3 regions of the Mesorhizobium sp. M6A.T.Ce.TU.002.03.1.1 genome follow, and region 1 is predicted to be linked to each of the others. Evidence: predicted binding sites of a transcription regulator. Region 1 holds the regulator's gene; each other region holds the start of a gene.
What was found. Region 1 encodes LexA, which represses DNA repair genes until DNA is damaged. Its sites were predicted from a motif close to TGTTCNNNNTGTGTTCNG; they were not measured.
Positions count from the first base shown of each region.

Region 2: the regulator LexA is predicted to act here: its motif matches at 3,648-3,665, upstream of EOC93_RS09840 (DNA recombination protein RmuC).
Region 3: the regulator LexA is predicted to act here: its motif matches at 4,472-4,489, upstream of EOC93_RS19625 (PA0069 family radical SAM protein).

Region 1 covers NZ_RZTI01000006.1:28,168-38,401, forward strand. Annotated here, with positions in the region: gene gltX (glutamate--tRNA ligase) at 118-1,542, opposite strand; gene EOC93_RS03395 (ComEC/Rec2 family competence protein) at 1,645-4,089, shown strand; gene lexA (transcriptional repressor LexA) at 4,083-4,820, opposite strand; gene glp (gephyrin-like molybdotransferase Glp) at 4,925-6,130, opposite strand; gene moaC (cyclic pyranopterin monophosphate synthase MoaC) at 6,130-6,627, opposite strand; gene trpC (indole-3-glycerol phosphate synthase TrpC) at 6,694-7,545, opposite strand; gene trpD (anthranilate phosphoribosyltransferase) at 7,550-8,560, opposite strand; gene EOC93_RS03425 (SurA N-terminal domain-containing protein) at 8,557-10,234, opposite strand, start outside.
Region 2 covers NZ_RZTI01000022.1:28,435-38,668, reverse strand. Annotated here, with positions in the region: gene EOC93_RS09855 (adenylate/guanylate cyclase domain-containing protein) at 1-1,365, opposite strand, end outside; partial or broken gene EOC93_RS09850 (cation transporter) at 1,614-1,721, shown strand; gene EOC93_RS09845 (GFA family protein) at 1,939-2,343, shown strand; gene EOC93_RS09840 (DNA recombination protein RmuC) at 2,347-3,615, opposite strand; gene def (peptide deformylase) at 3,720-4,265, shown strand; gene fmt (methionyl-tRNA formyltransferase) at 4,275-5,210, shown strand; gene EOC93_RS09825 (N-acetyltransferase) at 5,207-5,716, shown strand; gene truA (tRNA pseudouridine(38-40) synthase TruA) at 5,735-6,490, shown strand; gene EOC93_RS09815 (transporter) at 6,487-7,080, opposite strand; gene dapE (succinyl-diaminopimelate desuccinylase) at 7,083-8,282, opposite strand; gene EOC93_RS09805 (ketopantoate reductase C-terminal domain-containing protein) at 8,400-8,801, shown strand; gene EOC93_RS09800 (hypothetical protein) at 8,776-9,477, opposite strand; gene EOC93_RS09795 (DUF805 domain-containing protein) at 9,499-9,870, opposite strand; gene dapD (2,3,4,5-tetrahydropyridine-2,6-dicarboxylate N-succinyltransferase) at 9,899-10,234, opposite strand, start outside.
Region 3 covers NZ_RZTI01000067.1:9,236-19,469, forward strand. Annotated here, with positions in the region: gene EOC93_RS19600 (FGGY-family carbohydrate kinase) at 1-726, opposite strand, end outside; gene EOC93_RS19605 (GntR family transcriptional regulator) at 873-1,655, opposite strand; gene EOC93_RS19610 (MBL fold metallo-hydrolase) at 1,840-2,667, opposite strand; gene EOC93_RS19615 (cyclase family protein) at 2,806-3,741, opposite strand; gene EOC93_RS19620 (glycosyltransferase) at 3,907-4,413, opposite strand; gene EOC93_RS19625 (PA0069 family radical SAM protein) at 4,564-5,718, shown strand; gene EOC93_RS19630 (ribonuclease HII) at 5,877-6,572, shown strand; gene EOC93_RS19635 (F0F1 ATP synthase subunit B) at 6,812-7,303, opposite strand; gene EOC93_RS19640 (F0F1 ATP synthase subunit B) at 7,314-7,913, opposite strand; gene EOC93_RS19645 (F0F1 ATP synthase subunit C) at 7,990-8,214, opposite strand; gene EOC93_RS19650 (F0F1 ATP synthase subunit A) at 8,293-9,051, opposite strand; gene EOC93_RS19655 (AtpZ/AtpI family protein) at 9,123-9,521, opposite strand; gene EOC93_RS19660 (cell wall hydrolase) at 9,764-10,234, opposite strand, start outside.

The DNA of each region.
Region 1 (10,234 bases):
AGGATCGGAGTCCGCGCGTTTGCGCCCGCAATTGGATTTGCGTGCCAAATTGGGCCAAGACCTAATGTTGCACTGCGAAACCCACCTTTCAATGCCAATCTTCTTGGGCCAGTTTTGCTAATCGATTTGATCCGTGACGCGCGCCAGGCTTTCCTCGCGGCCAAGCACGGCAAGCACGTCGAACACGCCGGGCGAGGTGCTCTTTCCGGTGAGCGCGGCACGCAAAGGTTGGGCCACGGCGCTGAGCTTATGGCCGCCCGCTAGCGTATACTCGCGGATCGCTGCTTCCGCCGCTTCGGCCGTCCAATCGCCTGAAATCGTCTTCAGCGCCGCGTGCGCGCCCCGCAGGATCTCGCGCGCCCCACCGCCGAGCAATGCAGCCGCCTTCTCATCGATCGGCAGCGGCCGCTCGGCGAACAGGAAGGCGGCACCGTCGGCCAGCTCGACCAGCGTCTTGGCGCGCTCCTTCAGACCTGGCAGGGCGGCAAGCAACTGCGCCTTGCGCGTGTCGTCGAGACGCGCGGCGATCGCCGGGCCGCCTTCGAGATAGGGCAAAGTGGCGATGAAGATATCGAGCAATTCGGCGTCGTTCATGCGGCGCATGTGCACGCCGTTCAGCGCCTCGAGCTTGGCGAAGTCGAAGCGGGCGGCTCCCTTGTTGACGTCGCCGATGTCGAACCACGCAATCATGTCGGCGATCGACATGATCTCGTCGTCGCCGTGGCTCCAGCCGAGCCGCGCCAGGTAGTTGAGCAGTGCCTCGGGCAGATAGCCCATGGCACGATAGGCTTCGACGCCGAGGGCGCCGTGCCGCTTCGACAGCTTGGCGCCGTCGGCGCCATGGATCAGCGGGATATGCGACATCGACGGCACGTCCCAGCCCATGGCTCGATAGATCACCATCTGGCGGGCGGCATTGGTCAGATGGTCGTCGCCGCGGATGATGTGGGTGATGCCCATGTCATGGTCGTCGACGACGACGGCATGCATATAGGTCGGATTGCCGTCCGAGCGCAGGATGATGAAATCGTCGAGATCCTTGTTGGGAAAGCGGACATCGCCCTGCACGAGGTCATGCACCACCGTCTCGCCGTCGGCCGGCGCCTTGATGCGGATCGCGCCCTTGGCGCCGGCCGGCGCCTCCGACGGGTCGCGATCGCGCCAGCGGCCGTCATAGCGGGGAGGCAGCCCCTTGGCCCGCGCGCTCTCACGCATCGCCTCCAGCTCAGCCGGCGTCGCATAGCAGTAATAGGCTTTGCCGAGGCGTACCAGCTCCTCGGCGACAGCGCGGTGGCGCGGCGCGCGCTCGAACTGCGATACCGGCTCGCCGTCCCAGGTGAGGCCGAGCCAGGAGAGCCCGTCGAGAATGGCGGCGGTTGCCGCGTCGGTCGAACGCTCACGATCGGTGTCCTCGATGCGCAGCAGCATCTTGCCGCCGGTGTGTTTTGAATACAGCCAGTTGAACAGCGCCGTCCGGGCTCCGCCAATATGCAGGAAGCCGGTGGGCGAGGGGGCAAAACGGGTGACGACCTTGTCGGGCATGGAACTCTCGGGCAAGCGCAGGAAACCGATGTGGTTGCGCGGACTTTCGCGCGTCGCGCGTTCATGTAGCATAGGAGGTCAAGGGCGCAAGGGGCAGACCCGATGGCTGGACCAGGCCGCGGCGTGGACGAGAGCGAGGGCGCGATCGCGAGCGTCAGCGAACGATCGCTGTTTGCCGACGTTTCTCCCGTCGAGCCGCTACCCGTTTCGCTGCCTGCGTCGCAACCCGGCATCCAGCCTCTCTCGCCGGACCGCTCCGCGCCAATACCGGCTCCAATACCCGGGCCTGTCGTTCATTTCCGCCGTCTTTCACTATCCGCTATCCGCAACAGCGTGGTTTCGGCGGCGGGCATGGAGCTCGACCGCGGCGTCGCCTTCCTGCTGGTGCCGGTTTTCCTGGCATCCGGAGTGATCGTCTATTTCTCGCTTGCCGTGGAACCGGACTTTCCGCAGCCCATTGCCGTGGTGGTCCTCACGGCATTGTGCGCAGCGGTCACGCGGTCATGGCGCAAAACACATTTGTGTTTCATGGCAGCGTTGCTGTGCGCGCTCGGTGTGCTCGCCGCCAAGGTTGAAACCTGGCGCGCGGGAACGCAGATGCTCGGTTCGGTAATCCAGACCCAACTCACCGGCCGCGTCGTCAGGCTCGACCAGATGGCGAATGGCCGGATCAGGCTGACCCTCGACGTGATATCGACCGCCCGGCCGACACTGCGTTATGCACCGGAACGTGTCAGGGTTTCGGCACGCAAAATTCCCGCTGAGATGACCGCAGGCTCGGTGGCAACCGGCTATGCAAGGCTTTTGCCTCCGACTGGCCCGGTTCGGCCCGACAGCTATGACTTCTCCTTTGACAGCTATTTCGCCGGTATCGGCGCCAGTGGCTTTTTCCTCGGCAATCCGAAGATCGTCGCTTCCGAAGATGCACCGGTAGCCGCGCGCCTTTCTTCGTCGATCGAAAAGGCGCGTGAAACCATCGCCGACCATATCAGGGACAGCATCGGTGGCGCCGAGGGGGAGATTGCCGCTGCGCTGATCGTCGGCGTGCGTGCCGGCATCCCCGAAGAGATCAACGAATCGATGCGGCGCACCGGCATCTACCACATCATCTCCATTTCCGGCCTGCACATGGCGCTTGTCGCCGGCACAATCATGGGATTGCTGCGCGGCGCCTTTGCGCTGTTTCCCGATTTTTCGTCGCGCCGGCCGGTCAAAAAATATGCGGCTGCAGCCGCACTCCTTTCCATCGCTGCCTATCTCATTTTTTCCGGCATCGTGGTCGCGGCTGAGCGCAGCTTCATCATGCTGGCGGTAATGCTTGTCGCCGTGCTGTTCGACCGGGCTGCGCTCACCATGCGCAATCTTACGATTTCAGCCATCGCCGTCATCGTCGTGTCGCCGCACGAGGTGGTCGGCCCAAGCTTCCAGATGTCCTTCGCCGCGACCGCGGCTCTCGTGGGCGCCTATGCCGGCTGGTCCGACTATCGTGCCGACAAGGCCACGGCGCCGCCACAACGACGGTCACCGGCCGCTTTCGTCACGCGGAAGCTCGTCGCTGGAACAGGCACCATCGCCATGACCTCCATCATTGCCGGCAGCGCCACCGCGCTCTTCGCCATCTGGCACTTCCAGCGCGTCTCGCCGCTCAGTCTGTTTGCCAATCTGGCCGTCATGCCGATCGTCACGGTCGTCATGTTCCTGGCGGTCGTCAGCGCCTTGGCAATGCCTTTCGGCTTCGACGGACCTTTCCTCTACATGATGGGCAAGGGGCTGACGGCCATGATTGCAATATCGGGATGGATCTCCGAGCGTTCGCCGGTCGATGCAGTCGGGCTGATTTCGTTGCAGTCGGTTCTGCTGGTGACGGTCGCCCTGGTCATCGCCACGATGGCGACGACATGGTTGCGGCTTGCGGCACTTCCCTTTGCGCTTGCCGGCCTGCTGACGATTTCCGAGACGCGAAACCCCGACGTGCTGATCTCGGAGGATGCGCATCTGGTGGCGCTGCCGATCGGCGGCGGCGAACTTGCCGTCAACCGGGTGCGCTCGAACGAATTCACCACCGACAACTGGAAACATGCGCTGACTTCAGCGACCATTGTCGAGCCGGAGACGTTCGAAAAAGGAGACGTGCGGTTCGACATCGCCGACCCGGCCGACCTGCCGCCGGGAGCGCCTTTCTATTGCACTGCCGGCCTGTGCCTCGCCCGGCATCCGTCCGGCGCGATCATCGCGCTCGCCGATGACCGCAAAATCGCGCGGCCAGCCTGTGCCTTTGCGGACTTGATCGTCATCGACGATGCCACGGCCTATTATAATCCCTGCCGCAACCCGCTGGTCCTCGTCGTGACCAAACGGCAGCTCGCTCGCATGGGCAGTGCCGCCGTCTTTTTCGATCCGCTATCGGCGACGACGCGCGCAGAAATCCGTTTTGCCGTCAAACAGCCATATAGGCCTTGGCATGAGCAGCGGAGATTTTCTCGCGAGGCGAGGGGCCTGCCGCCATACCGTAAGCCTGAGAAACCCAAGAAAGCTGCCGTTCAGTAACGTCGGATCAATCCGACGAGCTTGCCTTGCACCTTGACCCGGTCCGGCCCGAAGATGCGCGTCTCATAGGCCGGGTTGGCGGCTTCCAGGGCGATCGAGGCGCCTTTGCGGCGGAACCGCTTCAGCGTCGCTTCCTCCTCGTCGACCAGGGCGACAATGATCTCGCCAGGCTGGGCGGTGTCGGCGTTGCGAATGATGACCGTGTCGCCGTCGAAGATGCCGGCCTCGATCATCGAATCACCCTTGACCTCCAGCGCGTAGTGCGCGCCGCCTGTGATCATGTCCGGTGGCACCGAGATCGAATGCGTCTGGTGCTGGATGGCATCGATCGGCACACCGGCAGCGATGCGGCCCATCACCGGAATGGAGACGGTGGCAACGACGTCGTCGTCATTGCCGGCCGCAGGCATGCGTGACGGCGCCGGCTTGATCTGTCGGCCGAGGCTGCCCTGCCCAAGGCTGCCCTGAATGACGCTCGGCGAGAATTTGCGCGCCGCATTGAGGCCGGGCGCGATCGAATCGGGCAAGCGCAGCACTTCCAGCGCGCGGGCGCGGTTGGGCAGCCGGCGAATGAAGCCGCGCTCCTCCAGCGCCGTGATCAGCCGATGGATTCCCGATTTGGACGCGAGATCGAGCGCTTCCTTCATCTCGTCAAACGAGGGCGGAATGCCGCTTTCCTTCAGCCGCTCGTGGATGAACATCAGCAGCTCATGTTGTTTGCGTGTCAGCATCGCGACCCCCAACAGAATCAGAAAAACAAACCCAGAACAAACACTATCTGTTCCAGTTGTGTTCCGCAACTGTTTAAAGTTTAATGAATGTGTTGACGTTTTGTTCAGCGTAGCATCAGCACGCTGCAGGCGGCGCCTGTCGCGGCGGGGGGAGCGAATGGCTCGCGCACGATCAGCCCGTTGGCGTCGGCCAGCATTCTGAGCATCGAGGAATCCTGGATGCCGAACGGCGTCGCCTTGAGCGTGCCGGCGTCTTCCTTCACCACGGCGCGTACATAGTCCTGCCTGATATCGTTGGCCGCCATGGCGGCACCGAGCCGCGCCTGACGCATGTCCTGCCGGTAGGCGCGTCCGCCAAGCCGCGCAAGCAGCGGCTTCAGGAAGAGCTGCGTGCAGACCAGGCTCGCCACCGGATTGCCGGGCAGGCCGATGCAGCGGATGTCGCCCAGCCGGCCGAACATCAGCGGCTTGCCGGGCCGCATGGCGATCTTCCAGAAATCGAGCGTCATGCCTTCGCCGGTCAGCACGTCGTGGACGAGGTCGTGGTCGCCGACCGAGGCGCCGCCCAGCGTGACGATGACGTCAGCCCCTGCGTTAACCGCCTTTTTCACCAGCGCGGCAATCGCCTCTTTGCGGTCGGGGGCGATGCCGAGGTCGAGCGCGCTGGCGCCGGCCGAGCGGGCCGCGGCAGCGACGCCATAGGCGTTGGACGAGATGATCTGGTCCGGGCCAAGGTCGCTGCCTGGCGGCAGCAATTCGTCGCCGGTGGCGATGATGGCGACCAGCGGCCGTTTCACCACGCTGACCTGCGGATGGTTGGCCGACGCCGCCAGCGACAACGCCGCCGGATCAAGCAGGCGGCCTTTCTCCAGCAGAACGTCGCCCTTCGAGAAATCGAGCCCGAGGCAGCGGATGTTGCGGCCTTCAACCGTCGACGCGGTCACTTCGATGCTGCCGCCGCCGAGGTCGCGGACATTCTCCTGGATGACGATGGTGTCAGCGCCTGCGGGAAGCGGCGCGCCGGTGAAGATGCGCACGGCCTGCGCCGGGCCGACTGTTCCGGCAAAGCCGCGTCCGGCCGGCGCCATGCCGATCACCGCAAGTGTTGCCGGCGCGGAGGCGACATCCTCGGCCCGCACGGCATAGCCGTCCATGGCGGACGCGTTGAAGGGCGGCTGGGTGCGGAGCGCCGTGAGCGGGTCCGCCAGTATCCGGTCGGCGGCGTCCATCAGGGTGACGCTTTCAGCTTGCAAGGGCGCAGCATCTTCAAGCAGGCGCTCGAGCGCGTCGGCAACCGGAAGCAGCGCCATTATTGGCCTGCCCCTTGGGCGCCTACTTTGTAGACGCCGGATTTGCCGCCGGTCTTTTCCACCAGCCTGATGCCGGAGATCACCATGGCGCGGTCGACCGCCTTAGCCATGTCGTAGATGGTCAGGCAAGCGACCGAGACGGCGGTCAGCGCCTCCATCTCGACGCCGGTCTTGCCGGTGACGCGGGCCAGCGCCGTGACCTTCAGGCCAGGCAGCGTCGCGTCCGGTTCGATGTCGACGGATATCTTGGTCAACAGCAGCGGGTGACAGAGCGGGATCAGCTCATGCGTCCTCTTGGCCGCCATGATGCCGGCGATGCGCGCCGTGCCCAGCACGTCGCCTTTCTTGGCATCGCCGTCGAGGATCATCTTCAGCGTTTCTGGCCGCATCGAGACAAGACCTTCGGCGATCGCCGTGCGGGTCGTTTCCGCCTTGTCGCCGACATCGACCATATTGGCTTCGCCTTTCGCGCCAAGATGGGTGAGGGCAGCCGTCATCGTCAGACGGCCTTAGAACGACGTGCGTCCGTTTGGACGCACATAGCACGCTCTAACACTTTGGATTTATGCATCGTGCTCTCCGAAAATCGATTCCGATTTTCGGGCCGATGCATGAGCCGGCGCCTTGCCCGTCAAAAGCAGGTGCGTTGCGGCGGCCACGTCCTGTTGCCGCATCAGGCTCTCGCCGACGAGGAAGGTGCCGATGTCGCTTTTTTCCAGCCTGCGGCAATCTTCGTGCGAGAAAATACCGCTCTCGCTGACCAGCAGGCGGTCGGCCGGCACCATCGTCGCGAGCCGCTCCGAAGTATCGAGACTGGTTTCGAACGTCCGGAGGTTGCGGTTGTTGATGCCGATCAGCCGTGACGACAGTTTCAGCGCGCGTTCCGTCTCGGCTTCGTCATGCACCTCGACCAGCGCGTCCATGCCGAGCTCGAAAGCCGTCATTTCGAGCTCCCTGGCCACGGCGTCATCGACGCTCGCCATGATGATCAGGATGGCGTCAGCGCCCCACGCACGGGCTTCGAACACCTGATAAGGCTCGAACAGAAAATCCTTGCGCAAGGCGGGCAATGTCACGGCACTGCGCGCATCGGTGAGGAATTCAGGCGCGCCCTGGAAGGACGGCGCGTCGGTCAGCACCGAGAGGCAGGCGGCGCCACCTTTCGCATAGGCCCTGGCCAGTGCCGGCGGATCGAAATCGGCTCGGATCAGCCCCTTGGAAGGGCTCGCCTTCTTGATCTCGGCGATCAGCGTGAAGCTGCCGGATTTGCGCTTGGCTTCAAGGGCCGAGAGAAAGCCGCGCGGCGCATCGGTGTCTTTCGCCCGCGCCTTGATCTCGGCAAGCGGCACGCGCGCCTTCGCCGCCGCGATCTCGTCGCGCTTGTAGGCTTCGATCTTGCGCAGGATATCAGACACGGCTCTATCCGTTCGAAATCTCGACCAGCCGGTCGAGCACTTGCAGCGCCCGGCCGCTGTCGATGGCTTGCGCCGCCGTCGCCATGCCGTCGGCAAGCATCGTCGCCTTGCCAGCCACCACCAGTCCGGCGCCGGCGTTCATCAGCACCGTATCACGAAAGGCGCCGGCGGCGCCGCCCAGCATGTCGCGTAGCGCCTGGGCGTTATAGGCGGCGTCGCCGCCGCGCAACTCGTCCTTGGTGTGCCGCTTCAGCCCGACTGCTTCCGGGGTTAGCGTAAAGGTGCGGATCTCACCGCCGACCAGCTCGGCCACTTGGGTTTCGCCAGTGGTGGTGATTTCGTCATAGCCGTCGCCATGGGCGACCCAGGCGTGTTCGGCGCCCAATGCCTTCAGCGTCTCGGCCACCGGCATGATCCATTCCGGCAAAAAGACGCCAACCATCTGCCTGCTGACACCAGCCGGATTGGAGAGCGGGCCAAGCAGGTTGAAGATGGTGCGGGTGCCGAGCTCGACGCGGGTCGGGCCGACATGCTTCATCGCCGGATGATGCGCCGGCGCGAACATGAAGCCGACGCCTGCATCGTGGATGCAGCGGCTGATCGTTTCCGGCGGGATATCGATCTTGACGCCGAGCGCGGTCAGCACGTCGGCGGCGCCGGTCTGCGAGGACAGTCCGCGATTGCCGTGCTTAGCCACCGGCACGCCACAAGCGGCGACGACGAAGGCGGAAGCGGTCGAGATGTTGACGCTGTGCGAATTGTCGCCGCCGGTGCCGACGATGTCGATGGCGTCAGCGGGCGCATCGACACGCAGCATCTTGGCGCGCATCGTGGCGACGGCGCCGGAAATCTCGCTCACCGTCTCGCCGCGCACCCGCAGCGCCATCAGGAAGCCGCCGATCTGGCCGGGCGTAGCGTCGCCCGACATGATGATGTCGAAGGCCTCGCGCGCCTCCTCGAAGGAAAGGGCGGTGCCTGCGGCGACCTTTGCGATATGGGTCTTGAGCGCGCTCATCTGGTCAGGGCTTGGGCAACGGCTGTCTGATCGATACGAACGTCGTATTGCGTCTGCAACTGCGCCACCAACTGGTCGAGCAGGTCGTCGGACATGCCGGATGTGAAGGATTTCTGCGCGTCGTCCGGCACCGAGCTGGCGTCGGCTCCGGCAGGCTCGAAGACTTCGGCAATCTTGAACAGGATCTGTCCGTCGCCGGTGGGCGAGGGGATCAACCCGGTCCCGCCTTCGCCTTCGCCGAACATCGCTGCCGCCCCTTCCTTGCCGAAATCGACGTCGTCCGCCTCGCGCTTGACGCCGCGCTTGGTCTGCTTCTCGAGCTTGAGCTCGCTTGCGATTACATCGAGCGTGGTGCCGGCCTTGAGACGCTTTTCGAGTTCGACCGCTTTTGCGGTGAGCCGCTTGGTCGTTTCCGCCGCCGTCCAGTCGGCCACTACCTTCTGGTGGACTTCATCCAGCGTGCGGTCGCGGGCCGGCGTGATCGAATCCACCTCGTAGAACACGAAGCCGTTGCCGGCGGTGGTGAGGTCGGGCTTCTCGGTGCCGGGTTCGGCGTCGAACACCGCCTTGATAAGCTCCGGCGATTCCGGCAGGTCGTTGACGATGGTGCCGTCCGGCCTCTGGCCGGTGCGATCGATCGCATCGATAGTGACGACCTTCAGCTTCAGTTTTTCGGCAGCTTGCGTAAGCGTGCTGCCCGAAGCGCGCATGTCTTCGTAGTTGTCATGCACGTCCAGCAGAATGCGGCTTGCCTCGCTCAACGCCAGATCCTTGCGGATCTCGGCGGACACTTCGGCCAGCGGCTTCACCACTTCGGGCTTGATGTCGGTGACGCGCAGCAGCACCGCACCAAAGGCGCCCTGAACGACCGGGCTGATCTCGTTGGCGTTGAGCGCGAAGGCGGCGTCGGCCACCGCCTTGTCGGCAATCTTGTCCTTGGGCAGCGTGCCAAGCAGCGTGTCGGCTTGCGTCTTGCCTTCGGCGGCAACGATCTTGTCGAAGGTCGCGCCGGTCTTGAGTGAATCGAGCGCGGCCTTGGCGGCATCAGGCGTCTTGAACACGAGCTGTTCGATGGTGCGCGTTTCCGGCGTAGTGTAGCGCCCCTTGTTCTTGTTGTAGGCGTCGCTGACCTGTTGGTCGGTCACGGCACTCAGATCCATAATGTCTTGCGGCTCGAGCCTGACATAGGAGAATTTGCGGTATTCAGGCGCCGCATAGGTCTTCTTGTTTTCCTCGAAATAGGTCGAAAGCACGCTGTCGGACGGCGCTTCAATCGGCTCGACCAGCGATTTCGGTAAAGGCAGGTAGTCGATGGTGCGGTCTTCGCCACGATAGAGCGCGACCGCCTTCAAGAAGGTATCCGGGGTCTTGAGACCGTCCGAAACCGCCTCGACGATCTGCTGGCGCACAGCCACCTGGGCGCGATTCTTGAGATAGTCTTCAGGCCGCATGCCGACCTGTTGCAGTATGTATTCGAAAGTCCTTCTGTCGAAGGTGCCGCCGGGGCCCTTGAAGGCCGGGTCCTCATGCGTGAGTTGGGCCAGGCGGTCCTTGGACAGCCCAAGCCCGAGCTTGCGGGCCTGCTCATCGAGCACTGCACCCGACACGAGTTGCGCCAGCACCTGGTTGTCCAGGCCGAGCGCCGTCGCCTGCTCGCGGCTGATGCGCTGGCCG
Region 2 (10,234 bases), on a different contig from region 1:
CGGTGCTAACGGACGCGCCCGGACAAGGTCGCGAACGAGCGCGTAAGTCTCATAGCTGAGGCAGATGCCGCCGGGCTCGGCAATCGACTGCAGACGGGCCGCCAAGTTCGCTTCGGCTCCGATGATCGTGTAGTCCATCCGATCATCGGAACCGAAGTTCCCAACATTGCAATAGCCCGTGTTGATGCCCATGCGAGCTCGGAAGGGCCGTTCAACTCCGCGGTCACGCCACACCCTGTTCAACTGCTCCAGCCGACGCTGCATGTCGACAGCCATGCGCAAGCAGGCTCTCGCGTCTTCCTCGATGCCTTGCGTCTCCGGGTCTCCGAAGAACACAAGAAGCGCGTCGCCGATGAACTTGTCGACGGTGGCGCCGTGTTTGAGCGCGATCCTCGACATCTCGGTGAAGTACTCGTTGAGGAGAACCGTCAGGTCCTCGGGCTGGAGCCGTTCCACGATCGCGGTGAAATCCTTGACGTCGGAGAAAAAGATCGTGAGCTTCTTGCGCTCGGTCGCGATGGTGACGTCCTTCTGGCCGCTGAAGATGCTTTTGTAAATTTGAGGCGAGAGGTATTTGGCGATCTTCAATGAAATCGCGGCCAGGAAGTCGTTTGCCTCGGAAAGCTCCTTGTTGATGCCCTGAACCAAGGCGGACTGCCGACGCTGCAGGAGAATGAACGTCAGGCCCGCCGCCGCCGCGAAGCCGAAATATAGGAGCAGATACTTGAAGGCGAGGACGTTCGCAGCGATAGGCTGATTGACCGATATCTCCTGGATCCCTCGGACATCCCCTACCTTCCAGTCCGTCTTGGGGCTGTCCGGGTGTGAGTTATGGCAGGTCACGCAGACTTGTCCCATTACAACGGGGGCCGCGGCGCGGACGTGCCGGTCAAACAGCGAACCCGAGACTTCGATGATCGGCTCCCTCGGGTTGGCACGCAAAGCAAAGATTGCATTCCGCTCGAATAGATCGAGCTGGTGGGGGTCGCGACCTTTAAAAGGTAGATCGGAGACGAACCGATATTTGACGGACCCGTCGTGAGCGCTGATGCGCTTGCCGAGTTCGATCGAGAGGGTTGCTGGAATAGGGATCGCACCTGGCACGTCCCGGTAGTTGTGCGTCGCGGTCACGGCGTCGTCTGCTTGCAGCACGCGTCCCACGACGTCGCTGCCGTAAAATCCGCGCATTTCGTCGATGATCCGGCTGATTTCGCTGGCTTGCGTGCGCAGCATCCGTTCCGATAGGTCTCGGAGGTCGAGCCAGGCTGCGACGGGCAGGCCTATAAGGCCGATGACCACTGCCGCCACCAGGAGCGGTCCCATGGTGCGCTGCTGACGCGCAATCTGTTCACCCAGTCCAGCCATTGTGCCAGCGCCCGGCAGTCACTAGTATCTGAACTATATCTCATTCCCGGCACGGTACCTAGCGTCAGTCTTGGCTCGATGAAAACACGCCAGCCCTGCAACGACGGACCGACCTTGGCGGTTGTGGCTAAGCCCCCACGTTCACAGCGGATTTCGCATACTGGCGCGCCCGGCCAACTGCGGACTGTTCTCACGCTTGGAGGAGGAATGCTCAAGTCCGATTGATGGCGCCCGAGCCGGTTGCCAACGAGGACCATTTGTCGGCGCCCGAGATCGAGACCTGCGTCGAACGCATCGAGGCACGGCTGAAGACCGAGATGCCCGAGGTCACGCGACTGTTCGTCCGCGGACCCTGAGCCCGCCGGCTCAAGGCCATAGAGGCCGCGTCGGGACAAGCGCCGGACTAGAGGCCTGCCGTTGCAAGGTTCGCCTGCCGCGCTGCCGCATCAACTCGAATGTCGGAGTCGATTTCGGAAAGCATGATGTGTAGATTCAAAGCATTACACCATACTATGTGTCCAAACGGGCGCACGTCGCTCAAGCATTGCCGAACGGATTTTGGGAGGAATGAAGATGAAAATCGACGGTGGGTGTCATTGCGGGGCCATCACCTACGAGGCGGAAGTCGATCCGGAAAAGACCAATATCTGCCACTGCATCGATTGCCAGCAACTGACTGGAACGGCGTTTCGGGTGACCGTGCCGGCGTCGGAGGATCATTACCGGATCACCAGGGGCACGCCGAAGATCTACATCAAGACCGGGTCGAGCGGCGCCAGGCGCGCCCAGGCTTTTTGCGGCGAGTGCGGTTCGCATCTCTATGCCACGTCGGTCGGTGACGGACCGAAAGTCTACGGCATCAGGGTAGGCACGGCGCGTCAGCGCGATGAACTGGTGCCGAGACGGCAGTTGTGGCATCGCTCGGCGCTACACTGGCTGCCGGACTTCGAAGGCACAACGATCGTCGAGGAGCAGTAGCTCTCAGTCGTCGCCTTCGACGACCCTAAGTCTCAGCTGACCGGTCTTGGAGTCGGCGACGCGCGCACCCGCTTCGACCTTCGCGCCGTGTGTGGTCTCGGCCGATCCGGCGTCGCCCTCCGTCGGCTGCGCGCCGAACTCCAGCGCCTCGATCTTCTGGCCGCGCTTGGTCACCTTCGACGTCGAGACGAGGATGTCGTCGATATCCTTGGCCGACTGGCCGAAATGGCTCTGCAGCTTGCGCACCCGCTCGTCGAGGCGCGAGACATCCTCCATCAGCCGGATCACCTCGCCCTGAATCAGATGCGCCTGCTCGCGCATGCGGGCGTCCTTGAGGATCGCCTGGATGACCTGGATCGACAACATCAGCAGCGACGGCGAGACGATGACGATGCGGGCGCGGTGCGCCTTGTGGACAATCCCCTCGAAATTCTCGTGGATCTCGGCAAACACCGATTCCGACGGCACGAACATGAAAGCGGTGTCCTGCGTCTCGCCCTGGATCAGGTATTTTTCTGATATATCGCGGACATGCACCTCGATATCGCGCCGAAACGCTTGTGCGGCGGCCTTCTGCAAATCGACGCCTTCGGCGGCACGGATGGCGTTCCAGGCTTCCAGCGGAAACTTGGCGTCTATGGCAAGCGCCGGCGCGCCGTTCGGCATCTTCACCAGGCAGTCGGGCCGGCTGCCGTTCGACAAGGTCGCCTGGAATTCGTAGGCGCCGTGCGGCAGGCCGTCGGCGACGATCGCCTCCATGCGCGACTGGCCGAAGGCGCCGCGCGTCTGCTTGTTGGAGAGGATCGCCTGAAGCTGAACGACCTGGCCGGCCAGCGACTGGATGTTGCCCTGCGCGATATCGATGACCGCCAGCCGTTCCTGCAGCTTGGCGAGGCTCTCATGCGTCGATTTCGTCTGCTCGGTCATGGTCTGGCCGAGGCGGCCGGTCATCGCGTCGAGGCGTTGGCCGATCGACTGTGTGAGTTCGGCCTGCCGCGCCCCGAACACTTCGGCGATGGCGCCCATGCGGCCCTGCATCTCGGCCTGGCTTTGCAGGATGCCGGCCATCCGCGCCTCGGCGTCGCGGGCGTGGTCGGCGGCTTCCGCAGCCGCCACTGCACGCGCCTTGGCCGACCGCCACAGCGCGACGACCAGCGCCACGAACAGGCCCAGAAACAGGATCGCGCCGAATGCCAATGCGTGGCCGAGCGTGATCGTGGTGGCGCCGAGCCGGGCGATTGGTTCGGACAGGATTGATGTCAGGTCGTTCATATGGACAGCATAGATGATTCTCCCTGACGGCACAGATCAAAACGTGAACGGCGCTTCAATTGCCCCGGTTGACGCTTTCCGTGCGACGTCTTAGGTGAGACGCCATGTCGATCAAGCCTCTCATCATTCTTCCCGATCCCGTCCTGCGCCAGGTTTCGAAACCGATCGAGCGCGTCGACGGCGCCTTGCGCAAGCTCGCCGACGACATGCTGGAGACCATGTACGATGCGCCGGGCATCGGCCTGGCGGCGATCCAGGTCGGCGAACCGTTGCGCATGCTGGTGATCGACCTCGCCAAGGAAGACGAGACGCCGGCGCCGCATGTCTTCATCAACCCCGAGGTTCTCGACAGCGCCGATCAGCGCTCGGTCTACGAGGAGGGTTGCCTGTCGATCCCGGATTACTATGCCGAGGTCGAGCGCCCCGCCGCCGTGCGTGTGAAATATCTCGATCGCGACGGCAAGCTGCAGGAGATCGAGGCCGAAGGGCTGATGGCGACCTGCCTGCAGCATGAGATAGATCATCTCAACGGCGTTCTGTTCATCGACCACATCTCGAAGCTGAAGCGCGACATGGTGGTCAAGAAGTTCAAGAAGCTCGCCAGGGACAAACCATCAGGCAGCAAGGCGCCGGGCAAGTTGGTGGGATAGGGCTCAAAAATGCCCCTGCGCGTCGTTTTCATGGGTACGCCCGAATTCTCGGTGCCGACGCTGCGGGCGATCGCGGAGGCCGGGCATGAGATAGAAGCCGTCTACACCCAGCCGCCGCGCGCCGCAGGTCGCCGCGGGCTGGAACTGACGCCATCGCCGGTGCAGCGCGAGGCGGAGCGGCTGGGCGTCGAGGTGCGGACGCCGGTGTCGCTGAAGAGCGAGGCCGAGCAGCAGGCGTTCCGCGCCTTGCGGGCCGACGTCGCCGTGGTCGTCGCCTATGGATTGCTGTTGCCCAAACCCATCCTCGAGGCGCCGCGGCTCGGTTGCCTCAATGGCCACGCGTCGCTGTTGCCGCGCTGGCGCGGCGCCGCACCCATCCAGCGCGCCGTCATGGCCGGCGATGCCGAGACAGGCATGATGGTGATGCGGATGGAGGAAGGTCTGGACACCGGTCCGGTGGCGATGATTGAAAAATGCGCCATCGGCCCCGATATGACGGCCGGCGACCTGCACGATCGGTTGATGCTCATTGGTGCCGCGCTGATGGCGGAAGCGCTGGCACGGCTGGAACGGGATGCCCTGACATTTACCACGCAGGCGACGGTGGGGGTGACCTACGCCAAAAAGATCGATAAAGCGGAGACGCGCGTGGACTGGACGCGGCCTGCTGGCGAAGTCCACGATCATATTCGCGGCCTGTCGCCCTTTCCCGGCGCATGGTGCGAGACCGAAATCGGCGGCCGCCTGGAACGGCTGAAACTGCTTCGCTCGACGCTTTCGCAAGGCGCCGGCGAGTCGGGAGGAATTCTCGATGACCGCCTGACGGTCGCCTGCGGGTCAGGCGCCATCAGGCTGGTCGAAGTTCAACGTGCGGGCGGAAGGCCCATTGCCGCGCAAGAGTTTCTGCGTGGGGCCAAGCTCGAAAAAGGAACGAAATTCTCATGAGCATGATGTCGATACGCGCGGCGACGCCGCGGGACCGCGAGGCGATCCGCCTCGTCGAGGAACACGCATTCGGCCAGCAGGCGGAGGCCGGACTGGTCGACGCGCTGGTCACCGGCGGCGATGCCGTCGTCGAGCTGGTGGCGGACGAAGATGGGCAGGTGGTCGGCCACATCCTGTTTTCCAGGCTTTTCGTGCAAAATGGCGGCAAGAGCTTCCCGGCGGTGGCGCTGGCGCCTTTGGCCGTCGAGCCGTCATTCCATGGCACCGGCATCGGCGGCGCGCTGGTCCGCGAGGCGCATATCCGCCTCAAGGACGCCGGCGAGGTGCTGGCGGTGGTGCTTGGCGATCCCGCCTATTATGGCCGCTTCGGCTACAGCCACGCACGCGCCGAAAAATTCGAGAGCGAATATCAGGGCGACGCGCTGCAGGCGCTGGCCTGGGGCGAGGCGCCTGAGACCGGCAAGCTGGTCTACGCTTCGGCCTTCGGCTCCGCGCTCGCCGCCTAACCTCATCCTGCTTTAGGAATGCCGCGTTTTCGCCTGGACATCGAATATGACGGCAGCCTCTATGCCGGCTGGCAGCGCCAGGCAGACCAGCCTTCGGTGCAGCAGGCGATCGAGCAGGCGATCGAGAAATTCTGCGGCGAGCAGGTCTCGCTGCGCGGCGCAGGCCGCACCGATGCCGGCGTCCATGCGACCGGCCAGGTGGCGCATGTCGATCTCGTCAAGGCGTGGCCTGATGACAAGGTGCGCGATGCGGTCAATGCCCATCTGCAAGCGGCCAAGGCGCGCATCGCCGTCCTCAAGGCGGCTGTCGTGCCTGATAGCTTCGACGCGCGTTTCTCGGCAATCGGCCGCCACTATCTCTACCGCATCGTCAACCGGCGCGCGCCGGCAGCGCTCGACAAGGGCAAGATCTGGTGGGTGCCGACGCGGCTCGACGCCGAGGCCATGCACGAGGCGGCAAAAGTGCTGCTGGGGCGGCATGATTTCACTACGTTCCGCTCGACCCAATGCCAGGCCGACAGCCCGATCCGGACGCTTGATCGGCTGGATGTCAGTCGGCTGGGTGACGTGATCGAAGTGCGAGCCTCGGCGCGCTCGTTCCTGCACAATCAGGTGCGCTCGATGGTCGGTTCGCTGAAGCGCGTCGGCGAAGGCGGCTGGACAATTGCCGACCTGAAGGCGGCGCTCGATGCGCGCGACCGTGCAGCCTGCGGCCAAGTTGCGCCGCCCGACGGACTTTTTCTCGTCGGTGTGGATTATCCGAAAGTCGATTAAGCGGGCGCACCGATGCCGAGCAGCGCCTGCAGGCCGAACAGAACGACCAGCGACGCCACGAACATGCCGGCGAAGACGGCGGTGCCGACAGCTGCGCCCCTGCCGATGGCGATGTTTGTCATCCGCCAGGTCAGGACCATCGACAGCGCAAACAAAAGCAGCGACGCCAGTACGGCGAACTCGTTGGTGGAAGGCAGGAAAAGCCTGATCAACGCCGACGGCAGCATCATCCAGGCGATGATCGCCGACGCCCAGTTGCTGGCGACGACATAGTGGACGAAGCGCCCGCCAATGCCGGCACGCGGCGCGATAAAGGCAAGGCCGACAAGCGGCAGTACCCAGGCGCCAATGTCGACCGTCGCCAGACGGATCAGCATGCTGAAGCGCCCCGCGAATGCATCCGGATCGCCGATCTCGTTGGCAAGGCCGACCCAACCGACGATCAGCGCCGGTGCCGCGACGATGATGGCGAAGAAGGAATTCCAGAAACCGTCGGCCGAAAGGTCGAGCAGGCGCAGCCCGTCGGCCTTGCCGAGCATCAGTCGCCAGGCGCCGGTCAGGGAAGCATAGGTTTCGTCCGACGAAAGCATGGTTACGATATGCCTCGCTCGAACCAGTCTTCGATGAAGCGCTGATAAATTTGCGTCAGCGTCTCGAGGTCGGCAAGCGCGACGCGTTCATCGACCATGTGCATGGTCTTGCCGACCAGCCCGAACTCGACCACCGGACAATAGTCCTTGATGAAGCGGGCGTCTGAGGTGCCGCCGGAGGTGGAAAGCGCCGGCTTCCTGCCGATCACCGCCTTGACCGAGCCGCTGAGCGTCTCGATCAGCCGGTCGTCGCGAGTGAGGAAGACGTGGCTCGGCCGATCGCGCCAGAGGAGCTCGTAATCGACCGGCGTCGTCTTGCCGGTCCGGTATTTCTTGCGCTTCGCCGCCTTGTCGAGACGGTTGTGGATTTCCGCCTGGATGGTCTCGGCGGTCCATGTGTCGTTGAAGCGGATGTTGAAGGTGGCGGTCGCCTTCGCCGGAATGACATTGGTGGCCGGATTGCCGACGTCGATCGAGGTCACCTCCAGATTGGTCGGCTGGAAATCCTTTGTGCCCTCGTCGAAGACGGGGTGCAGCAAGGCGTCGACCAGCGTCATCAGGCCGCGCACCGGGTTGTCGGCAAGCTGCGGATAGGCGGCGTGGCCCTGCCGGCCGTTGACGATGATGCTGCCGGACAGCGAACCGCGCCGGCCGATCTTGATCATGTCGCCCAGCGCATCTGGATTGGTCGGTTCGCCGACGATAGACGCATCCCACTTCTCGCCCTTGGCGGCTGCCCATTCGAGCAGCTTTGTCGTGCCGTTGATGGCCGGCCCTTCTTCATCGCCGGTGATCAGCAGCGAGACCGAGCCTTTCAAGCCGCCCTTCGACTCGATATGGCGCGCCACCGCGGCGATGAAACAGGCAATGCCGCCCTTCATGTCGACGGCGCCGCGGCCGAACATCTCGCCCTTGGCAATCTCGGCGGCGAAAGGCGGATGAGTCCATGAAGCTTCGTCGCCGACCGGCACCACGTCGGTATGCCCAGCGAACATCAGATGCGGACCGTTGCCGGAGCGCCGCGCATAGAGATTTTCGATATCGGGCGTGCCGCCTTCCGAAAACACCGGGCGCTCGACGGAAAAGCCGAGCGGCTTCAGCATTGTTTCGAGCGTGCTCAGTGCTCCGCCTTCAGCGGGCGTCACCGAGGCACAGCGGATAAGGGCGGCTAGATTTCTGGCGGGATCGGAAGGCAACGTCATGGGCAAAAGCGATAGTCGAAAGCGTAAGGCCTGTCACGGCCAGACATAAGGGCCAGCCATCCCGCCGACATTATGGTTTTCATGTCGTATAGTCGCAGGCCAAGGCAGCATCATCGGATGGCCAACGAGGACAAAAGGATCGTCATTGCCGGCGCCGGCAGCATCGGCTGCTATGCCGGCGGCTGTCTCGCGCTCGCCGGGCGACGGGTGATTCTGCTGGCGCGGCCGCGCATCGAAGAGGCCTTGCGGAAGGACGGGTTGCGGGCCACCGAGCTGGCGCGGCGCATGCTTGCGATCGATCCCGAGGCACGCTCGTCGATGTGGGACGATCTGCAGCGCGGCCGGCCGACCGAGATCGACGAGCTGCAAGGTGCGATCCTGCGCCTGGCTGACAGAGAGGGCACGCCGGCGCCGCTGATAAAGCGTGTCACGGCACTGGTTCGCAAGGCAGAGCAGGAAAATCATGGATCGCCCGGCCTGACACCGGAAGCGATCAGTGCCGGCCTTCGATCAGCGTGATCTTTTGCCAGATCTTCCGCGACAGGTTGGAGGCGAGAGTCTCGATGTCGTTGACGCCATCGACGACGACATTGTCGTTGACCGACTGGGCGAACAGCGCGGCGATTTTGCCGGTGATCGACAGCATTTCGGAGCAATAGTCGAGATAGCGGGCGAGATCGGCACGGTCGGTTATGCGTGCCGGTGAATGCGATGCCGGCTTGAAATCGGCTGAAAGCACTGCCGGATCCTTGGTCAGCTGATGCATGTCGATGACGTGGATCAGCGATCGCAAGCCGTGAAGCTTGCGAAACACCTGCTTGCGCTTGATACGCTCCTCGGTTCGGATCAAGGCCAGGAAGCCCAGCGCCGTCAGGATGATCACGTTGATCGAGGATTCTATGCCCTGCACCGACTGGATGGCATCGTGGTTTGCCGAGACACGGCCGAGCGGCAGGATGGTGCCGACGAACAGGAACATCAGCGCGCCAGCGGCAATGGCGGCGATGATGACGCCGCGCAGCCACCAGATCGGCGCTTCCAGCGCCTTCGCCGCCTTGGCCAGATCACGCGACAGCGACACAAGTTCAATGGCGACGCCACGCAAGCCTGCATCGGGAAAACGGTCGGCGACGCGTTTTTCCAGTTGCTCGGCGGTTTCGATGATCAGTTTCGAATCAAGCGTGCGGTAGCGCATGGCGAGAGACCCGATCGAAGTTCAGGATTCGGCCGGTGCATTGGTATGTTTGCCGTAGCGGTTGGGTCCGGGATCACTTTTGAAAAAGGCCAGAATGATAAGGAGAATGGCGCCGATGACGAGAGAGATCAATGCGTAGTAGGTAGGCTTGCCGAAATCATGGAACCGCTTCGCCGTTAGCGCAAAGGTCGACCATGTCGAGACGACCACAGCGATCCACCAGGCGAGCGCCCAGTACTGGCTTGCGGCAGTGCCGAGCGGCGTTCGCGAGAACTGGTAGAGCAGAAAAAGCTGAACGAGGAGCGGCAAAAGACCGGCCAGAACGTAGGCGCTGGGGTTCACTCGCCCGGAAAGGCTGAAGAAAAGCCAGAAAAATCGAGGTCTGTCGAGCAATCGGGTGCGTCCGTTTTTTTGCGAAGGATCAATCGCGAAGCAGTTCATTGATCGAGGTTTTGGACCGGGTCCTGGCATCGACCCGCTTGACGATGACGGCGCAGTAGAGGCTCGGAGCGGGCTCACCGCTGGGCAACGGCTTGCCGGGCAGCGAGCCGGCGACGACAACGGAATTGGCCGGCACTTCGCCGTAGAAGACCTCACCGGTGGCGCGGTCGACGATCTTGGTCGACTGGCCGATGAAGACGCCCATGCCGAGCACCGAGCCCTCGCGCACGATGCAGCCTTCGACCACTTCGGAGCGTGCGCCGATAAAGCAATTGTCCTCGATGATGGTGGGACCGGCCTGCATCGGCTCCAGCAC
Region 3 (10,234 bases), on a different contig from region 1:
AGCGCCGATCGCCACCGGCGTGCCTTCCCTCAGGCCGGTAGCAGTTGCTGCCGTGGCCGTGACGAAGCCGCCTATGGTTTCGGAATCTGCTGCTGGCGGCAGCTTGTGCGCCAGGTCGGCGACGTCGAACAATGCAAGCATTTCGGGGCTGTGGTCGCGCTGCCGCGCGCTGCCTGGCGCCACTGCAGCTTCCGTCCGATCGGCGGCTACCCGTCCGGTCAGCTTCAGGCGCAGGAAATCCTTATAGCCGAAAACATGTGCCGCCCTGTCCAGCACATCTGGCTCATATGTTCGCAGCCAAGCAAGTAGCGGCAACGTGCACCCCTGCTGCAATACGCAACCATCGGATTGGAAGACCCTTTGATAGAAATCCGGCACGTCGGCCGCCCGCCGTTCCAGCAAATCCTGCGCCCGGCTGTCTTCCCAAACGATACCGGGACGCAAGGCACTGCCGGTATAATCGACCAGCCATGCCCCTACCATGGCCGCCGACAGACCCACGGCGGCAATATCGTTTCCCACGATACCGGCGTTGGCGAGAGCAGCACGGATCGCCTCGCTTACCGCGCTCCATGCAAGGGTGGGATCGAGTTCCGACCAACCTGGATAGGGTCTTTGCAGACGGATGCGACGAAATCCCATGCCGAGCTGTTGGCCATTTTCGTCGAACACCGCGACTTTGGTTACGGACGAGCCCGCGTCGATGCCAAGGAAATAACTGGTCATGAATTGGTCTTATCTCTGATGGCACGCAATGCTGGCTGCTCCACGGCCGCCGCGGTTCCGATTCAATCGTGGCCGGACATCAGTGCGCACTTGTCTCACGAAAGAGTTTGCTGATGGCGCCGGGATCGCCTGGCAGCTACCATATTTCATCTGCCCAGCCCGAGCTCAGCAACGAAATCGTAGGCGTCGCCGCGAAAAATCGACCGACTGGATTCAACGACGACGCCATCCTCCCTCCGGGTTATCCGGTAGATGTCGAGCGCTGCAGCGCCCGTCGGTGCGTTGAGAAGGCGGGCGCTCTTTTCGTCGAGGTTGATCGCCGAGAAACGCTGAACGGCCTTGACTGGAACATGACCAAGATCGCGCAATGTCCGGTAGAGGGAGTCTTCGATCTGCTTCGGGTCGGGCAGGATAGCAGCCGGAATCAATGAGGTTTCCAACGCAATGGGCTCTTTATCCGCCAGCCGCAGCCGGCACATCCGAACGACAGACCCGCCATTGGGCATTTCGAGCCGGCGCGCCTCGTCGGCATTCGCCACGCTAAGGTCGCGCTCCAGCCACAGCGTGCCTGGCGTCCGTCCGCGCGAGGTCATGTCTTCGGAGAAGGAATAAAGTCGGCTCAAGCTTTGCACGACGCGCTCGCGCGTCCCCGAAACATATGTTCCGCTGCCATGTCGCTGGATAATCAGACCTTGGCGGACAAGTTCAGCCATCGCTCTACGCACGGTAACCCGCGAAATGCCAAGTTCAAGGGCAAGCTCACGTTCGGGCGGAAGAACGGCGCCCGGTTTCAAGGTGCCCGAGGCGATCGCGTCGACTAGGGCTGCCTGCAGGCGCCTATAGACCGGCGCATCACTTCCATTGCTCTGCGCAGCAGCGAAAAATTCGAGGAATGTCACGCCTGGGACCCATAGCGATAATACCAACATGATACCAATTTTCGCGATGACCGCAACAACCAGAGTAGCACGTCCGGAAGCTGCCCTCGTTAGTCCTATCGGCCCGCAGAGTGGAGGGCAGCTAACTCTGCCCCCTGAAGCCGAACGACAGCGAGTGTTTTGAGCGAGTGGAAAGAAGAGGTTGCGCACGGCGGAGAAGACCGGGACGAAGCGATCAGACCCCTTCGAGGATGATGATCGTCGGCCGGTCGGGCAGCGTCTTCAGCGAGACCGTCAGCGACCGGCCGGAGAGGAATTCCACCGCGAAATCGTCACCCATCCTACCTGTGAACTCACTGATCGGGGTCGAATGGCGATGCATCGGCAGGATCATCGATGAATAGAGCCGCGCGGTGATTTCGGTCATCCGGTCGAGCGACAGCGTCATGCCGCCGTCGATAGGCACCATAAGGACGTCGAGCCGGCCAATGGCGCCATAATGCGCGTCCTCCAGCCGGTGGTGCAGATGGCCGAGATGGCCGATGCAGAGCCCCGCCACTTCGAAGATGAAGATGGAGTTGCCGTCCTTGCCGAGATCGCCGCCATTGCGGATATCCGTCGGCACGTTGCGGATGTAGACGTCATCCACGACAAGAGCGTGGCGCGCCGGACCGCCGTCCGGATTCCAACCGCGCAACACATATTCGATGCCGGGATCCACATAGTCCGAATAATGGGTGCGGTGGGCCTTGTTCATGGTCACCACACGCGGCAGCGGGTCACCGCCGTAGACGCCGGAAAAATCGGTGGCGATCCTGACGCCGGCGGGTGTCTCGATGATGTAGGTCGAATGGCCGGCATAGGTGATCGTAACCTCGCCGTCGACGAAGGCCTCGGCCAGCAGAGGCGTCTGCGCCTTGGGCGCCGTGAAGCTGGCATAGGTGGCCGACGGCAGCGCTTGCGCGATCGCAACGCATCTCGACGGCGGCGGCTGTTCCTGGGCCGAAGCGGTAAGCGGCCAGAATGCCAGGGTCAGCAGAACTGCGGCAGATAGGCGGAGCATGGCTGTCTCCCGTGGCAGGACCGGCGCGCTCATGCCACGATAGCGCTGGCGATTATGATAGCTATCGTCGGGACAGTCACGTTTTCGCGAGCGCCGGAGGGGCTAGTCGTCTCGCCGGCCTGCTGATATCGCCAGCGATCAGGGCGTCGGACGGAAGACGCCGTTCTCGTCGCGCTTGAGCGGCGCGTTTTGCCGAGAAAGCGGCACACCCGGCGCCTCGGTGACCGAAACGCCCTCCGTCCAGTCGGCGGGTGCAATGGCAATGTAACGCGCATACCCGCCCGACCCGCCGAGCGGCTTGGCAAAGCCGATTGTAACCAACGCCCCGGCCTCTGGCACTTTGTCGAGGTTTGCAACGCCTTCTGCCTGGGTGAAATCATTGTGAAGCAGCCAATGTTCGCCTTCGAGATTGGGCGTGGTGTCGGTGTCGAGCGGCTCATGGCCATGAAACAGAATCTTCCGCTCCAGATGCAGGAACTTCAGCGCGTCCAAACTGACGCCTGGAAACGGCTTCTGGTTGAAGCGGGCGGCATCGGACCATTTCTTGTACCAATCCGAACGCACGAAGACGACCGAACCCTCCGGTATGCGGCCGTGCTCCTTTTCCCACTCTTCGACGTCGGCGACCTGGAGGTGATAGCCTTCGTCAGTCTGCACCTTGCCGCTGATGTCGATCACGACGAGCGGCCGCACGGCATAAGTGGCCGGCAGGTCGCTGATCGTTGCACCGAGTGGGTTCCAGTGGGAGGGCGGATCGAGCTGCGTGCCATATTGGTCCGTCGTCAGCTCGTAGGCGGTCGCGACGAACCCATGCTTGTCGTAAGTGAACTCTTCGCCAGCCTTGACGTAGCCCTCGATATCCCGACCTGCGACAGTCGGTTTGAACTTGGCATTGGCGAAGCCCGGCCATACAGGCTGCACCGGCTCGAAGGCATGGGTCAGATCGATGTACTTGGCCGATTTGAGCGTGTTCTCATAAACTGACCAAAGGGACGACTCCTGCGCCGACGCGATCGCCGGCACTGACCAAGCTGCTGCCAGCAAGGCGATACGAACGAATTTAGATACATTCATCTGCAATCTCCCCGAAATGTTGCCAAGTATCGCGAGTTTCTTGCAGGACGACAAGCATATGCATTCCTCCCAGGAGGGTCGCTGCAATAGGGCCTCCACCAAGCCGCTTTCCGCCCACAGCCTGCGCGCCGCCTAACCCAGCAAGCTACGGCAGAGGAAGGCCCCTCACTTCGCCGGCGCCACCCAGATCTCGGCGTCGAGCCTCTTGGTCGCAAGACCGCGTGCGATGGCTTCGGCGCTGCGGGCGTTTTTCGACAAGGCCGCGGCCTGACGCTTACTGATCACCAGCCCTTCGGCCAGTGCCCGGTTTCCCGAAAAGACCCGCGACAGGAACGGCACGCGGCTGCCGCGCGCCCGCGAGAATCGTGCCGGCATGGTTTGCCTGGCTGTATGGGCAGCGACCTCGTCGATCCAGCCTTCCGCCAGCCGCGCGCCTGGCTCCAGCAGCAGCAGCCAGTCGCCCTTTGCCTGCCGGATACCGGCAGCAACGCCGCCGCTCGCCACAAAAAGGCAGCCGGCATGGTCGGCAACGCGGTGCGTCTGATCGGCCGAGCCGGCGTCGCAGACGATGACGTCGCGCACCACGCCCTCGACCGCGCCGCCGATCAGCGAGGCGAGCGTGCGGGCAAGTCTCTCTTCGTCATTCAAGGTCTGGATGAGAACGCTGAGCATCGTTAGCCGAATATCGGAAAGCCGGCGGCAGCGCCAGTTTTTGCGTCGCATCATAAAAAGTTCTTGATTTGTTCTCATCGGCAAAATAGGATTATTTTCATGAACAGAGCGATTCGACAGCCTGCTGACAGTCCCTGGGAGAGGGCGAAAATGGAACAGATCGTACGTGCCGACATTGCTGCCTTCGGGGCTGGAAGAGCCGAGATGGCCAATGCAATGATCGAGCAGAGTGGCGTCCGTATCCGTCCGGAGCGCAATCGCGGCCGGTCCGCCGGCATCAACCCGTCCGGTCGGTTCGAACCGGTCAGCCGGCATGTGTTCGACGATGGCTGGAATTCGCTGGAGGAGCTGCCGCCCTTCAAGACCGAGGTGCAGGTCGAGAAGCCGCGCACCATCATCACCCGTAACGAATCGCCCGACATTTCCTTCGACCGCTCGATCAACCCCTATCGCGGCTGCGAGCATGGCTGCGTCTATTGCTTTGCCCGGCCGACGCACAGCTTCATGGGCCTGTCGCCGGGGCTGGATTTCGAATCGAAGCTGTTCGCCAAGCCGGATGCGGCGCGGCTGCTCGACAAGGAACTGTCGAAGGACGGCTATCAGCCGCGCACCATTGCCATCGGCACCAACACCGATCCCTACCAACCGATCGAGAAGCAGTACCGGATCATGCGCGAGATCCTCGAAGTGCTGGAGGCGCGCGGCCACCCGGTCGGCATCGTCACCAAATCCGCGCTGGTGACGCGCGACATCGACATTCTGTCGCGCATGGCCGAACGCGGGCTGGCCAAGGTGGCGCTGTCGGTGACGACGCTCGACCGCATGCTGGCGCGCACGATGGAGCCACGCGCGTCGACGCCGACCAAGCGGCTGGAGGCGATCAGGCAGCTTTCGGATGCGGGCATTCCGACCTCGGTCATGGTCGCTCCGATCATCCCCGGCCTGACCGATCAGGAGATGGAACGCATCCTCGATTCGGCATGTGCAGCGGGAGCGCGCGAGGCCGGCTATGTCGTGCTGCGCCTGCCGCTGGAAGTCGCGCCGATCTTCAAGGATTGGCTGCTGCGCCATTATCCGGACCGCTACCGCCACGTCATGTCGCTGATCCGCTCGATGCGCGACGGCAAGGATTACGATTCAGATTGGGGCAAGCGCATGAAGGGCGCCGGCCCCTATGCCTGGCAGATCGGCCGGCGCTTCGAGATCGCCGCCAAAAGGCTTGGCCTCAACGCCGAGCGGCGGTCGCTCAGGACCGATCAGTTCGTCGTCGCGGCCAAGGCAACCGAGCAACTGATGCTGCTTTGAAATCATCATGTGCCGCCATTGCCGGCGGCACATGGAAAAAAGATCCCGTCCGGCCTGTCTTGTCCCCGGGCTTGCAGACGGTGCCCTCCGAGTCCGGTGCCCCGCCGGACCCGGAGGGACTTGCGGAGAATCGGAGCCAATGCGAACCTCGCCGCAACATGGCTCGCGCGCGCTCTGATTCTCCGCTTCTCTTCGAAATCGTCGAGAGACCCGATTTCTCCTTCGAGACGAAGGCGATGGCCGAAGGCCTGTGGCCGGTGGCGGGAATGGACGAGGCCGGCCGCGGCCCGCTCGCCGGGCCGGTCGTCGCGGCAGCGGTGGTGCTCGATCCCGCCAACATTCCCGACGGTCTCGATGATTCCAAGCGCCTCAGCCATCTGCAGCGCGAGGCGCTGTTCCTGAAAATCCTCGGCTCCGCTCTTGGCGTGTCGATGGCTTCGGTCAGCGCGGAAGGCATCGATGGCAGCAATATTCTCAAGGCCAGCCTCGAGGCGATGCGTCGCGCATTGGTCGGGCTCTCGGTGCGGCCAAAACTGGCCCTGGCCGACGGCCGCGACGTGCCGCTCGGGCTGCCATGCGAAGGCAGAGCGCTGATCAAGGGCGACCAGCGCTCGCAGTCGATCGCTGCCGCCTCGATCGTCGCCAAGGTGATGCGCGACCGCATGATGTGCGGCTGCGGCAGCCATCACGCGCATTACGGTTTCGAGGCTCATATGGGCTATGCCACCGTCCGCCACCGAACGGCGATCGAGGTGCATGGACCGGTGTCGCGGCTGCACCGCGCGTCCTTCGCACCGTTCCGGCTTGGCGGCACCGAAGTGCTCGACGAAGAGGGCCTTGCCGGCCTGGATTGAGGCAGCGCCAAATCTCCCCCCTTGAGGGGGAGATGTCGCCGAAGGCGACAGAGGGGGTCGCTTCAGCTGGCGCGACGCCATCTGGGGCGAAGAGAAGGCTGGCGCTTCACGCGCGGCTACCCCCTCTGGCCTGCCGGCCATCTCCCCCTCAAGGAGGGAGATTACGCGCTCGCCCGCCCGCACAAAAAAAGCCGCTAGGTTTCCCAGGCGGCTTTCGATGAACTTCTCGATGAAATCGCTTAATTCAGCTTAGACTTAACATCCTGAAGCGAGGCCTTGAACAGGTCGGCGCCGGCCTTGGCGTCGATCTTGCCGGCGAGCAGCGTGCGTGCGGCTTCGACGGCGATATCGACGGCACTGGCGCGCACCTCACCGATCGCCTCGCGCTCGGCCTGACCGATCTTCAATTCGGCAAGCGCGGTGCGCCGGGCGACATAGTCCTCGGTCTTCTGGTGCGCCTCGGCGGCTAGCATGTCGGCCTCGCGCTTGGCGGCGGCGACGATGTCGGCGGCCTCCTGCTCGGCTTCCTTGCGCTTGCGCTGGTATTGGCCGAGCAGCTGCTGGGCCTCCTCGCGCAGCCGACGTGCGTCCTCAAGCTCGTTGCTGATCTTGTCGGCGCGGGCATCGAGCGCCTTTGCGATCAGCCCCGGCACCTTGATGTAGACGGCAATGGCCAGGAAAATGACGAGGGCAACGGTGGCCCAAAGTGTCGCGAGTGATGTGGGGTCCATGATGCGCTCCTCACCGGGCCACGGATTTGACGGCTGCCGCGATCTCGGCCTTACTGGCCTTGCCGCCGACAAGCGCCTCGACGATGGCCGAAGCAGTGTCCTCGGCGATCGTGCCGACTTCCTTCATGGCATTGGCCTTGATGGACGAAATGCGGGCCTCGGCCTCGCCAAGTTTTTTGTCGAGGGCAGCCTCGACCTTCTTGCGGGCGGCCTCGGCTTCCATCTTGGCGGCATCGTTGGCCTGCTGCCCGATCGCATTGGCCTTGGTCTTGGCTTCCGCCAGTTCCTGCTCATAGGCGGCAACGGCGGCATCGGCCTCGCCCTTCAGCCTGGCGGCATGGTCGAGGTCCTGGGTGATGCGGTCGTTGCGGACATCGATGATGCCGCCGACACGCGGCATCACCACCTTCTTGAGGAACAGATAGAACAGCCCAAAGGTGATCGCCAGCCACAGAAGCTGCGACGGGAATGTCGCCGGATCGAATGGCGGGAACATGCCGTGCGCCTCGGCAGGCACGCCGGTGCCGGAATGCGTTTCGCCTTCCGTGCCGGTATGGCCGCCTTCGACGGCGGGCGCGGACTCTTGCGCAAAGGCAGATGTCACGAACATGGACTATTCCCTGATATCAGGCCCGCCGCTGATTGCGGCCGGCCCGTCCAATTCCCAATGTTAGCCGAACAGGGGCTCAGCCGAACAGAGCCAGAAGCGCGATGAGAAGGGAGAAAATGCCCAGCGCTTCCGTCACGGCGAAGCCGAAGATCAGGCGGCCGAACTGGCCATCCGCGGCCGACGGGTTGCGCAGCGCGCCCGCCAGATAGCTGCCGAAGATGTTGCCAAGGCCAATACCGGCGCCACCCATGCCGAGGCATGCGATGCCGGCGCCGATGTACTTTGCTGCTTCTGCTTCCATTTGTTCAACTCCTTTGGATCTAAAATTCCGTTGCAATTCCATCCGGCAGCAATGCCAGAAACTCTTGGCCAGCCTGGGTCAGTGCCCGGGGTGCAGGGCGTCGTTCAGATACATGCAGGTCAGCACGGCAAAGACATAGGCCTGCAGGAACGCGACCAGCAGTTCCAGCGCCGTCAGCGCCACGGCCATCGCCAGCGGCAGGACCGATCCGGCAATGCCAAGCGTGCCGAGCGCGCTCAAGCTCACCACGAAGCCCGAGAACACCTTCAGCGTGATGTGGCCGGCCAGCATATTCGCGAACAGACGAACCGAGAGGCTGACCGGGCGCGAGACGAAGGAAATCACCTCGATCAGCACCACCAGCGGCAGCAGGTAGACCGGCACGCCATGCGGCACGAACAATTTCAGGAAACCAAGGCCGTGCTTCATGAAGCCGTAGACGACGACCGTTCCGATCACCAGCGCAGCGAGGCCGAAGGTGACGATGATGTGGCTGGTGACGGTGAAGAAATACGGGAAAAGACCGAGCAGATTGGCAACGAGCACGAACATGAACAGCGAAAACACGAGGGGGAAGAACTTCATGCCCTGCGTTCCGGCTGCATCCCTCAGCATGTTGCCGACGAATTCGTAGGCCATTTCCGAGACCGACTGAAGACGGCCGGGAACGAGGCTGCGGCTCGAGGTGGTGAGATAGAGGAACGCCGACGCAACGGCGACGGTCGCGACCATGAAAAGAGCCGAATTGGTGAAGGACAGGTCGTAGCCGCCGATCTCGATCGGAATCAGCTTGTTGATATGGAACTGGTGGATCGGATCGACCTTGTCAGCAGCCACTTTAATTCCCCATCGAAGCCGCACGCGGCTTGAGTGTCCTGTTCATTGCGCCGGCAAGCGGCGCCTCAAGTTCATTCTTTCGGATCGCGCGTTTTGTCGCCTTGTCCGAATTCCGCCATAAGCCCCGCAGAACGCAGGACGTTGAGCACGCCGGCGCCAAAACCCAGCAGCAAAAAAACGATCAGACCCCATGGCGATGTCCCCGCCACACGGTCGATGATCCAGCCGAGACCTGCGCCAACCACTATCCCGGCGATGAACTCGCTGGACAGCTTGAGCGCCTGGCCATATCCGGCCGCACTGCCCGCTTTCGCGTCGTCTTTCCCCTCGAGCCGGTTCGGCCGCCTTGTCGCAAGCGATGCTTCAAGGTCGCGCCGGCGGCGCTCAAGATCGTCGTCGCGGATGTCGGCTTGACGCTGTTTGCCGCGGCCGGTTTCTCCGGTTCCGTCTGGCCCATTCTCGTCGGCCATCGCAACCCCCTTGCCCGGTCAGATCGTCACCGTCCGTCCGCTCTTAAGTCGCCGGCAACATAGTTAGAGGGTCCGCGCCCGTCAAGCCACGGGCGGAACTTCAGCCTCAAGTATTTTCCCTATTGAAATCAATGATTTGCTAGGGTGCGACATCGTGCCCGATACCGTTGTTGGCATGCCGCGACCGAATCCCTCCGGCGATGGGTCTTCGATCGGCCGCGCCGGGGGCCTTGCCGGAGCGCTCAGCTCCAGCCGCCGCCATAGGTGCGGTAGAAGATGTGCAGGCCGATCTTGGTCATTTTTTTCATCGTTCGCGCCCAACCCGGGTTGACGTAGTTGGCGTAGTAATGGGTCGATGATCCCACTTCCGGGATGAAGATCTTGCCGGCAGTGACCGCCATGGCGACATCCTGCGCAGTCTTGTAGTGGGCGGGGCTCTGGATGCGCTTCTTCCTGCCGTCGCAAGCGAAGGAAAACTGGCAACGGTTGAACCATTTGTCGTTCTGGTAGACGACGCCGCAGATCGAGTTCGGATAGGCCGGATTGCGAACGCGATTGAGGATGACCTGGGCGACGGCGGCCTGGCCGCGCACGGATTCGCCGCGCGCCTCGAAATAGATGCCGTTGGCGAGGCAAGTCTGTTCCGGCTTGGAGAAGACGCTCGCCGGCAGCGGCGTTTGCATCCACGAATGATCGCCCTTGGCCACCGGCGG